Halorhodospira halochloris: one gene and its partners. Each later gene encodes a partner of the first gene's protein in a complex. Links are inferred from orthologs where the notes say so. Each region holds a gene or a part of one and is shown in the gene's direction. Other genes may lie near its edges.

Evidence for each region.
Region 2: the proteins of dnaN (region 1) and dinB are in contact, whole or in part, in a solved structure (PDB 1OK7), measured with the Escherichia coli proteins. The link is inferred for Halorhodospira halochloris from one-to-one orthologs.
Region 3: the proteins of dnaN (region 1) and holA are in contact, whole or in part, in a cryo-EM structure (PDB 8GIZ), measured with the Escherichia coli proteins. The link is inferred for Halorhodospira halochloris from one-to-one orthologs.

The regions. Positions count from the first base shown.
Region 1 is NZ_AP017372.2:173-4,088, forward strand. Bases 621-3,448 are described here. They hold dnaN (DNA polymerase III subunit beta), read left to right. Parts: upstream 621-1,395; coding sequence 1,396-2,502; downstream 2,503-3,448. Other genes in these bases: dnaA (chromosomal replication initiator protein DnaA), read left to right, coding at 621-1,193; recF (DNA replication/repair protein RecF), read left to right, coding at 2,613-3,448. In the rest of the region: more of dnaA, read left to right, coding at 1-620; more of recF, read left to right, coding at 3,449-3,668. UniProt on the Escherichia coli protein: Confers DNA tethering and processivity to DNA polymerases and other proteins. Acts as a clamp, forming a ring around DNA (a reaction catalyzed by the clamp-loading complex) which diffuses in an ATP-independent manner freely and bidirectionally along dsDNA.
Region 2 is NZ_AP017372.2:2,211,761-2,215,114, forward strand. The notes cover bases 1-2,810. They hold dinB (DNA polymerase IV), read left to right. Parts: upstream 1-734; coding sequence 735-1,886; downstream 1,887-2,810. Other genes in these bases: HH1059_RS09965 (GmrSD restriction endonuclease domain-containing protein), read left to right, coding at 1-415; HH1059_RS09975 (DsrE/DsrF/TusD sulfur relay family protein), read left to right, coding at 1,917-2,276; HH1059_RS09985 (hydantoinase B/oxoprolinase family protein), read right to left, coding at 2,561-2,810. Also shown: more of HH1059_RS09985, read right to left, coding at 2,811-3,354. UniProt on the Escherichia coli protein: Poorly processive, error-prone DNA polymerase involved in translesion repair and untargeted mutagenesis. Copies undamaged DNA at stalled replication forks, which arise in vivo from mismatched or misaligned primer ends.
Region 3 is NZ_AP017372.2:2,044,526-2,047,890, reverse strand. Bases 1-2,821 are described here. They hold holA (DNA polymerase III subunit delta), read left to right. Parts: upstream 1-817; coding sequence 818-1,825; downstream 1,826-2,821. Other genes in these bases: HH1059_RS09380 (glutamate-5-semialdehyde dehydrogenase), read left to right, coding at 1,931-2,821; HH1059_RS09390 (LPS-assembly lipoprotein LptE), read left to right, coding at 285-815; leuS (leucine--tRNA ligase), read left to right, coding at 1-298. In the rest of the region: more of HH1059_RS09380, read left to right, coding at 2,822-3,208; nadD (nicotinate-nucleotide adenylyltransferase), read left to right, coding at 3,215-3,365. UniProt on the Escherichia coli protein: Part of the beta sliding clamp loading complex, which hydrolyzes ATP to load the beta clamp onto primed DNA to form the DNA replication pre-initiation complex.

The DNA.
Region 1 (3,916 bases):
TTACGAGAATCCAGGAGTTGCTGTGCATCTTTGAGCCGACACAAGCTCCAGAACTGGTCATAGAGGTTGGATCATCTGCAAGGACATCTAAGGTCTCATCGGACAACCAGCAAGAAGCTAGCAGGGACGCCGGAGACGAGCAAAGCCACAAGATTCACCGTAGACCCACAACTGAGACGAACTTGAACCCAAATTTCACCTTCGACACATTCGTCGAAGGTAAATCAAACCAACTCGCAAGGGCAGCGAGCTCGCAGGTTGCTGAGAACCCTGGTAAGGCATATAACCCATTGTTTCTTTATGGTGGTGTCGGCTTGGGTAAGACACACCTTATGCATGCTGTTGGCAACGCAATGCATACGAAAAGGCCGTATAGCCAAGTTGTATACTTGCATTCGGAGAGATTCGTTGCAGAGATGGTCAAAGCGTTGCAGCATAACACTATCAACGACTTCAAACGCCACTACAGATCGTTAGACGTATTGCTGATTGATGACATCCAGTTTTTTGCCGGTAAAGAACGTTCTCAAGAGGAGTTCTTCCATACATTCAATGCTCTGCTTGAGGGTGATCAGCAAATAATAATGACCTGCGACCGATATCCGAAGGAAGTAGACGGTTTAGAAGAGAGGCTTAAGTCAAGGTTCGGCTGGGGGCTTACAGTCGCCATAGAGCCACCTGAACTCGAAACTAGGGTTGCAATACTCAAAAGCAAAGCGGATCGTGACGGTGTAGAACTACCCGACGAGGTGGCATTTTTTGTAGCGAAAAGACTACGATCAAATGTGCGTGAGCTGGAAGGTGCACTGAGGCGTATCACTGCTAATGCTCAGTTCACAGGTAGATCAATTGACGTTGAATTTGCTAAAGAAGCCCTCCGAGACCTTCTTGCACTACACGACAAGCTCATAACTATAGACAACATTCAAAAAACAGTTGCTGCTTACTACAAGATTAGGGTTGCTGACCTGCTATCTAAGCGACGAAGCCGATCTATTACTCGACCACGCCATATGGCCATGGCTCTTGCTAAGGAGATGACAACACATTCACTTCCTGAGATAGGTGACGCATTCGGTGGTCGAGACCACACTACGGTTCTCCATGCAGCACGGAAAACTAAGGAGCTGATTGAGAGTGACTCACGCATAGCTGAAGACTATGAGAACCTCATGAGAACCCTGAGTACCTGATATGAACAAGCTGTGGATAAAAATGAGCTAGATAGTAAATGATTCTATATCAACAGCTTTTCCACAAGTTGTATGATTAGTTGTAGGCCTTCTAGCAACAGCTAATTATGTATTCATATCAAGACTTTAAGGATCTTTTCAACAAGCTGCGAAGATACTAATAATAACAAGAACTATCATAATAAATTAATGGTAAATAATCATGAAGCTACAAGCGCAAAGAGAGAACTTGTTACCAGTTCTTCAACATCTAGTCAGCATCATTGACCGGAAGCAAACTTGGGCTTTACTTAATAATATTCTTATTAAGGCCGAGGATAATGGTCTAAGATTCGTAGCCACAGACATGGAGGTAGAACTAGTGGCGAATATTCAGGCAGATGTAACAGATAATGGAATGGTGACATTATCTAGCAGAAAGTTGATGGATATTTGCCGGAATCTTCCTGAGGAATCATTACTAGATATTGAATTATCAGGAAACAAAGTATTACTCACCTCTGGAAAAAGTCGTTTTAATTTAGGCACAATGCCACCTGATGAATTTCCAGTTCTTGGCTCTATCGAAATTGCCGAAAGCGTAACTGTCAAACAGAACGAACTGAAAGACTTAATCGAACGCACATATTTTTCAATGGCACAACAGGACGTAAGGCAGACACTCAATGGATTATTGCTCGAACTAACTGGTACTGGAGCAAGAGCAGTTGCAACAGATGGCCACAGATTATCTTTAGTCGATAGTAGTAGTGCGATAAAAGTGAATAACCCTTACCAGGTCATCCTGCCTCGCAAAGGGGTTCAGGAGCTTTTGCGCTTGCTTTCAAATAGTGAAGATATAGCTGAACTACAATTAGGCAAGAAACATCTTAGAGTCGAACTAGATGGTATGTGTATGACATCTAATCTGATTGAAGGTAGTTATCCTGATTACAATCGCGTCTTCCCATCAGAAATAGACCATAGTCTTGTAGTTTGTCGTGACTCTTTACGTCAAGCTATTTCTAGAGTTATGGTGCTCTCTAGTGAAAAATCAAGAGGCGTAAGGCTAGCAGCTGAGGAAGATGCTTTGCGAGTTTTCTCACATAATCAAGAAATGGATCAAGAAGAGGCTACAGATGAAATAGAGGCTGAATTTGGCGGGGAGTTAATTGAAATAGGATTTAATGGTTCTTATATCCTTGACGCATTGAATGCAATAGAAGGTGAGAAAGTTGAAATACTGATTGGTAGAAATAATAGCAGTGGCGTTTTTAAAGGCATAGGTGATGAATCAGCGCGCTATGTGATAATGCCGATGAGACTTTGACTTTTAAAATATACAAGTATCATGATTTCAAAATTCTTTTGATAGTGCACGACCCGTAATAAGTGATAACCGCGAGAAAATATTTACATAGCAGGATACTTTGAGTACTTATGAACAAGCTTGATATAGGAGGGTTTCGAAATATACATCATCTGAAAATGAGGCCCAACCAAAGGACAAATATTATAGTCGGTGATAACGCGGCCGGTAAAACTAGTTTTTTAGAGGCTATTTTTTATTTATCACGACTTAGGTCATTCAGAACACAGCGATTGGGGCATCTCATAAATTGGTCAAACCAAAAGTGCCATGTCTTCGCAAAACGTGGAGATGATCGACTAGGAGTAACCCGTAGCGAAAACGCTACTAAAATTCGCGTCAATGGCATGAATATAACCAGCCGTACAGTTCTAGCAAAAAGGTTGCCAGTACAATTAATCAATACAGAGCATCAACGCCTTATACTAGATGGACCAAAAGTCCGCCGAAATTTTCTCGACTGGGGAGCCTTTCACGTAGACAACAAATATCGCAAGATAGCCTTGCGCTACCAAGAGGCATTACGGCAAAGGAATGCGGCTCTGCGTTATGGGCATGACCGTCTTGCAGCATCTTGGATACCCACACTTGCTGAAAGCGCTGCGGCTATTGACAAGTCACGGAGGCAATTTATTGACTCCATCCACCCTCTATGGGCTGAGCTTACTTACACCTGGCTAGGGATAGAGGGTTTAAACTTAACGTACATTGGGAGCTCACCAGAAGATGGTGATTGGCTGAGTTTTTTTTACTCTAACCGCGCTAGAGATTCTAGGCAGGGCTACACTTGCAAGGGACCACATCGAGCAGATTTGCGGATGACTCTAACAAAAACACCTGTCGCCGAAATACTATCTCGCGGGCAGCAGAAATTGTTAGTTGTTGCTCTTCTGTTGGCTGAGGTAAAACTTTGGGCAGATCAGGGTCTACAGCCGCTACTACTTATAGACGATCTTGCTGCTGAACTTGATATCCATCATCTTGCCTACGTCATGCAATCGATTGCCAATATTGAAGCCCAAGTATTTCTAACTGCAATAGATTCCAAGCCTTTAGCAGTCATTAACCAAGATGCTGATTGGTATGCCCTATCATCGGGATGCTTAGAGCCTATGAGGCATTTCTAATATAGGACGCTTAACGTCACTCAGTTCGCTGTTACAAACTAGTAGCAGATAACCTTACGAGTCATTACAAATGGCTGGGTAGAGCTGACAAAGGTTTCTGTGTGTAACTGTTCTAATTTCTGCTCTAACGCCTTATATTCACGCTTGTTATAAGAAAACAAGCTCGTGATGCCTCTGATACAGCTGATTAAGGCAGTCTTTAAGAGCACACAATGTTACAATGTGCAGGTAATTGACCGATTATAGAT
Region 2 (3,354 bases), 2.2 Mb from region 1 along the record:
TGAAGATGCGTGGCAGCATTTCCGGTTCACGGCTCGCGCCTCAGTAGAACACATCCGCCCTCAGACCTCACAAGAAGAAGGTCAGGAGAAAGAAGGCTGGGGCGATGCCCTGCACTCTTTCGGCAACCTTGCCCTAGTCTCGCGTGAACGCAACTCCGAGTTTAGCAACAAGCCATACCATGAGAAGCGAGTTAAATATTTGACGCGACTTCGACAAAAGGATCTACAATCCCCGAAGCTAGCCTTGGTGTACCTTTACGGCGGTGTGCCTGAACCTTCAGGCCTAGGCCTGAAACATGGAGAGTGGGGAGCCGAGCATGCCAAGGCACATATGGAGTGGATAGAGAGAAGCATGGAAGAGTATTTCAGCCTTGCGGGATATTCCGGTAAAAAGATTGCGGACACCGAGCCTTAGCGGTTGCGGCAACTAGCTAGCCGGCGACACTAATGCAGCTTATCATTCCAACAAGGCAGATGGCTTCTCGCCAGCCTAATAGCGCTATGCTCCCCAGCAGCGCTGGGATTTAACATCGATATGGGTGCCACGGTAACCGAGGAGTTTCTTTACACAGGCGGGCCTGACGGCTCCAGTGAATTCGAACCTGAAAGGTCTTCAAGTACACTGTTGCCCGAGAGGAGCTTTCCTATGGATTGTTTTATCGACTCGAGCTGTAGTTCGCTCATATCACCCTAGAACACCGTGGATAACCCAGTGGTGCAGCTTAGCCGACGCTATGGACCACTCAGAAGATCGCCGCATCGCCCATCTCGATATGGACGCCTTTTTCGCCTCCGTCGAGCTGCTGCAGCATCCCCAACTGCGCGGCCAAGCGCTGGTTATCGGCGGTCGGAGAGCAGCAAGATCGTCGACTGGCGATTATCTGCGCCTGCGCGATTATTCCGGTCGAGGCGTGGTGACCACAGCCACCTACGAAGCGCGGGAGTTGGGAGTCAGATCGGGCATGGGACTCATGAAAGCGGCGCAGCTAGCCCCCGACGCCATCCTGCTGCCGCCAAATTTCGATGCCTACCGCGACTACTCACAGCGCTTCAAGTCCGCGGTCTCTACAATCTCCACACAAATCGAAGATTTAGGCATCGACGAGATCTACATAGACCTGACTGGGCTGCCGGAAGAGAGCGTGGCCCTAGGCCAACGCATCAAAGCCGCCGTTACCGACGCCACCGGACTGACCGCCTCGATCGGCATCAGCCCCAATAAACAGCTAGCTAAGCTCTGTTCCGACCTGGATAAACCCGACGGCCTAACCGTGCTACAGCGCTGCGATATACCTTCCCGAATCTGGCCACTGCCGGTCGGCAAGATTAACGGCATCGGGCCACGCACCACTGCCCGCTTACAACAGCTTGGAGTGCACAGTATTGGTGATTTGGCTGCTTTCACGCCCGCTTGGCTGATTGAGCAGTTCGGTGCCTCATTTGGCCACTTCCTGCACCGGGCCGCTCACGGCATAGACGATCGCCCCGTGGTGACGAAAAGAAGAGCCCCGAAGTCGGTTAGCCGCGAGACTACGTTTGAACGCGATCTGCACGCCCGCCACGATCGAGCAGAACTTGCGCAGATCTTCACCTCCCTCTGCGAGCGCGTTGCCGACGATCTACGCCGTAAGGGCGTTCGCGGACGTACTATCGGCATCAAGTTGCGCTATGCCGACTTTAGTACGCTCACCCGCGATCATTCGATTGACCAGCCGACCCGTGACCCGCAGCGTATCCGCCGCGCCGCCGGTGAGTGCCTGAAACGGGTGCCACTTGAGCAACGCTTGCGCCTACTCGGCGTACGCGTCTCGGGGCTGATCAGCGAAGAGCAGGCCGCTGCCGCAGAACCATTACAGCTGGAGTTCGATTGGACGGGGTGCACATAAAGGCCTAAGCCACGCGAGGAGGAGGACGCCATGCACTTCCTGATCATCATCAACGACACGCCCTACGGTACCGAGCGCTGCTACAACGCCCTGCGCCTGGCCACGGCGCTGCTCAAGCGCTCGGAGGAGAACCAGGTCACGGTCTTCCTGATGGCCGACGCTGTGGGCGGCGCCCAGGCCGGCCAGAAGACGCCGGACGGATTTTTCAACATCGAGCGCATGCTCAAGGGGATCCTGACCAAGAAGGGGCGCAGCCGGGTTCTGCTCTGCGGGACCTGCATGGACGCCCGCGGCATGACGGAGGATCACCTGATGCCCGGCCCCGAGCGCAGCACCATGGACGAGCTCGCCGAGGTCACGGTCAATGCCGACCAGGTGCTGGTATTTTGATACCACGAGGAGGATCAAGCATGAGCGAGCTAGCAAGGACCTGGCTCCAGGACACCTATCCGGTGCGCAGCCTGGAGCTGCCCAAGGGCGGCCAAGGACCCAGTGGTTCCACGAACTGGCGGAGGAGGCGGAGCCGGCCTCCTGCTCGGGGCTCTTGCGACCCCCTTCTATGTTGAGGGCCTGCTAGGCGCGCAGATCGACGTTGATTTTTGGGTCATCGCCCAGCAAGTGCTGGTGATCGTAGCGCTTAGGTGACGACACATAAGACAGCCCGGGGGCGGCGCTCAGCCGCCCCCGTAGCCGCCGCCACCGGGGGTCTCGATGACGATCCGATCTCCCGCCCCAAGCTCCCGGGTGGCGGTGCCCGGCAGCTCCTCGACGCTGCCGTCGCTGCGCTCGATGGCGTTGCGCCCGCACGCCGCATCGCCGCCCCCGGCCAGCCCGAAGGGCGGCACCCGGCGCCGGTTCATCAGCGTGACCACCGTCATCGGCTCGAGGAAGCACAGCCGCCGGATCACCCCCGCCCCGCCGGGATACGCCCCAGCGCCGCCGCTGCCGTGGCGGATGGCAAAACACTCGACGCGCACCGGGTAGCGCCACTCGAGGACCTCCGGGTCTGTCAGGCGCGAGTTGGTCATGTGCGTGTGCACCGCCGAGCTACCGGCGAACCCCGGCCCGGCCCCGGCACCGCCGCACAGGGTCTCGTAGTACTGGTGGCGCTGGTTGCCGAAGGTCAGGTTGTTCATGGTGCCCTGGCTGGCGGCCATCGCCCCCAGCGCCCCGTAGAGGGCATCGGTGACGGCCTGGGAGGTCTCGACATTGCCGGCGACCACGGCCGCCGGATGGCACGGATTGAGCATCGAGCCCTCGGGCGCGGCGATCTCCAGCGGTTGCAGGCAGCCGTCGTTGAGCGGGATGTCGTCATCGACCAGCGTGCGGAAGACGTAGAGACTAGCCGCCCGGGTGATGGCCAGCGGCGCATTGAAATTGCTTTGCAACTGCTCGGACGTGCCGGCAAAGTCGATGCGCGCCCGGCGGGCGGCGTGATCAGGGCGCACCGCCACGCGGATCCGCGCCC
Region 3 (3,365 bases), 2.0 Mb from region 1 along the record:
GATAACCCCGCATTTGTCTCACTACCTGTGGTGGCAGCTAGGTTATGAGCAGCCCGTTGTTGATGCCAGATGGCCGCAGGCCGATGCTAGCGCCTTGGAGCGCGATGAGTTGGAGTTGGTTGTCCAGGTTAATGGCAAGTTGCGTGGTCACGTCACCCTGCCGGCTGATGCCAGCGAAGATGAAGCTCGGCAGGCTGCTTTGCAAGAACCTAATGTACAACGCTTTGTGGAGGGCAAAGAGGTGAAAAAAGTCATCTTCGTGCCAGGCAAGCTGCTCAACGTGGTTGTTGCTAAGTGAGATGAAGATCGGCCACTTCAGAGTCTATTTCAGGGGGGCGCTACTAGCCGTGGTTTTGCTCGGCTTGGTCGTCAGCGCCTGTGGTTGGCAGTTGCGGGGATCGCCTGGGGGTATATCTCTTGCTGGACAGGGCCTTTATGTGATCGACGATATCGGTAGCTCGGATTTGCGTAGGGCTGTGCGCAGGGGCATTGAAGGCGCCGGGGGTAGGCAGGTAGAGAGCCGTAACGAGGCCGACCTAGTTGTGATTCTGCATACGCGAAGCAGCGACCGGGAGACCGCAGCGGTGGGAGTCGGTGGTGATGCCGAGGAGTATCGCTTGGAATATAGAGTGAGCTATAGCGTTGAGGATAGCGCGGGAGATGTGCTCATCGACCGCCAGGCGGCAAATGCAATGCGCACCTTTGCCGAGGTTGAGGGTGGGGCCGATCAACGTCGCCGCCGCGAGGATGATATAGAGGAGGAACTGCGTGACGAGGTTGCGCGGATGATAATGCTGCGTCTGCAGGTTATCTAACCATGCCTGAAACCCCCGAGGCATTTCTGCGCCGGCTCGAGCGACAGCAGGCCCTGCCGCCGGTCTGTCTAATCGCCGGTGAAGAGCCGCTGCTCCAACGCGAGGCAAGCGATGCTTGGCGTGAGGCGGCGCGTCAGTCTGGCTTTTCCGAGCGCGAGGTTTTTGATGTCGACTCAAACTTCGATTGGGGGCGGCTGAATGAGGCGGCTGCGAGCATGTCGATCTTCGGTGATCGGCGCCTGCTTGAGCTGCGTATGCCTAACGGTAAGCCTGGTAATGCCGGCTCTCGTGCTATACAGGTTTATTGCAGCGATCCACCGGATGATGCGCTATTGCTGGTCACCAGCAACCGACTTGATAAAGGTGCGCGCGAATCTGCTTGGGTCAAAGCCATTGAGCAGGCGGGGGTTTTTGTTTATTGTTGGCCATTGCCGCTTGACAAGATGTCGCAGTGGGTGCGGCAGCGCCTGGAGAGAGCCGGCCTAAAGCCTGATAGCGAGGCGGTTGAGCTCATTGTGGAGCGGGCAGAGGGCAATCTTCTTGCCGTCGATCAAGCGGTCGAAAGGCTCCTGCTGCTTAACGGCAAAGGTCCGGTCGGCGCCGATAACGCTGCGCTCTCATTAGCCGACAGCGCTAGATATAGCGTCGATGATTTAGCCGATGCTGCCCTTAATGGAGATCTGCCCAGGGCCCACCGCATACTTGAGATCCTGGAGCAGGAAGGGACTGGCCAACCGCTGATTCTATGGGCCTTGGCTCGTGACATACGAGCTGCCGCCCGCTTATCTGCGGGTGCGGATGATAAGATCCTCTATCAGGAGAAGATATTTAAACGACGCAGCGGCTTGCTGAAGGCCACAGCTAGGCGCCAGCCCACTCATACGTGGCATCGGCTATTGCGCCGTTGCCACGAGGTCGATTGCGCCATCAAGGGAGTTCCCGGAAGTAATCCGCAAGAGGCCTTGAGGGCACTAGTATCGCGCTTGGCTAGAGCGGCTTCGCGGCGCTAGAATCTAGGTGATTGGTAGTGGCTGGTAAACGGTGGCGCCTTTTATAAGTGCCCTCAGGGATACTTGGGAGACTTGTTGTGATGATCATCTATATAGCGGAGAACAATGACTACCGACTCAACGGCCAATATAGCTAAACAAGTCGAGGCGATCGGCAAACGAGCCCGTGCTGCGGGGCGTGAGGTTGCGCGTTCTACCACTGCTGCCCGTAATGCAGCACTGCGGGGCATGGCCGAGCAAATCGAGGCCAACGCCGCGGCCATAGCGGAGGCCAATAAAGAAGACCTCGGCGCAGCCCGCCAGGCAGGGCTGGATGATGCCCTCATTGATCGTATGGAACTAACCTCTGCACGCATCCAGACGATGGCAGATGGGTTGCGCGAGATAGCAGCCCTGCCTGACCCGGTAGGGGCGGTGCGCGAGGTGGCCTCACGGCCTTCGGGTATTCAAGTCGGCAGGATGCGGGTGCCGTTGGGAGTGATCGGCATAATCTATGAGTCACGGCCTAATGTGACCGCGGATGCCGCCGGCCTGTGCATTAAATCGGGCAACGCTGCGATTCTGCGTGGCGGATCTGAGGCAATCAAGTCGAATCAAGCCATTGGTCAGTGTATTCGCTCGGCATTGGTACAGGCTGGCTTGCCTGAAGACGGTGCGCAGGTCATTGCCACTACGGATAGAGATGCGGTTGGCGCACTGATCCAGATGCCCGAGTATGTCGATGTAATTGTGCCTAGAGGGGGTAAATCGCTGGTCGAGAGGATTAGCAATGAGGCGCGCATCCCGGTAATCAAACATCTCGATGGCGTCTGCCATGTTTATATTGACAGCGCTGCTGACATTGATAAAGCGGTTGCCATTGCGGTCAATTCCAAAGTCCAGCGCCTTGGCACTTGTAACACCATGGAGACACTGCTAGTAGCGGCTGATGTTGCCGAGCGCGTCCTCCCCCAGATAGCCGCGCAGTTGCGCCAAGCGGATATTGAATTGCGCGGATGCCCACGGGTTTGCGCCATGGTGCCTGAGGCTATAGCGGCTAGTGAAGAAGATTGGGGAACCGAGTACCTCGGGCCTATCCTCAGCATCACTATCGTCGATGACTTTGATGCTGCGCTTGACCATATACAGCGCTACGGCTCTGGACATACCGAGTCTATAGTTACCGAGAGCTACCCTATGGCACAGCGGTTTTTGCGCGAGGTAGATTCCAGTTCAGTTATGGTTAACGCCTCGACACGTTTCGCCGATGGCTATGAATATGGCCTCGGTGCTGAGATAGGGATAAGTACCGATAAGCTCCACGCACGTGGACCAGTCGGGCTGGAAGGGCTGACTACTGAGAAATTTATCGTAATCGGCGATGGCCATATCCGCGGTGGTTAGCAAGGGGTGACAATCGGTTTGCAGGCAGCCCACCATTCAATAGGTATCCTCGGAGGTACTTTTGATCCCATCCACTATGGCCACTTGCGCCCGGCGGAGGAGGTTCGGGAAGCGTTACAGCTCAGCGAGCTGCGGTTTATGCCGGCGCGCATACCAC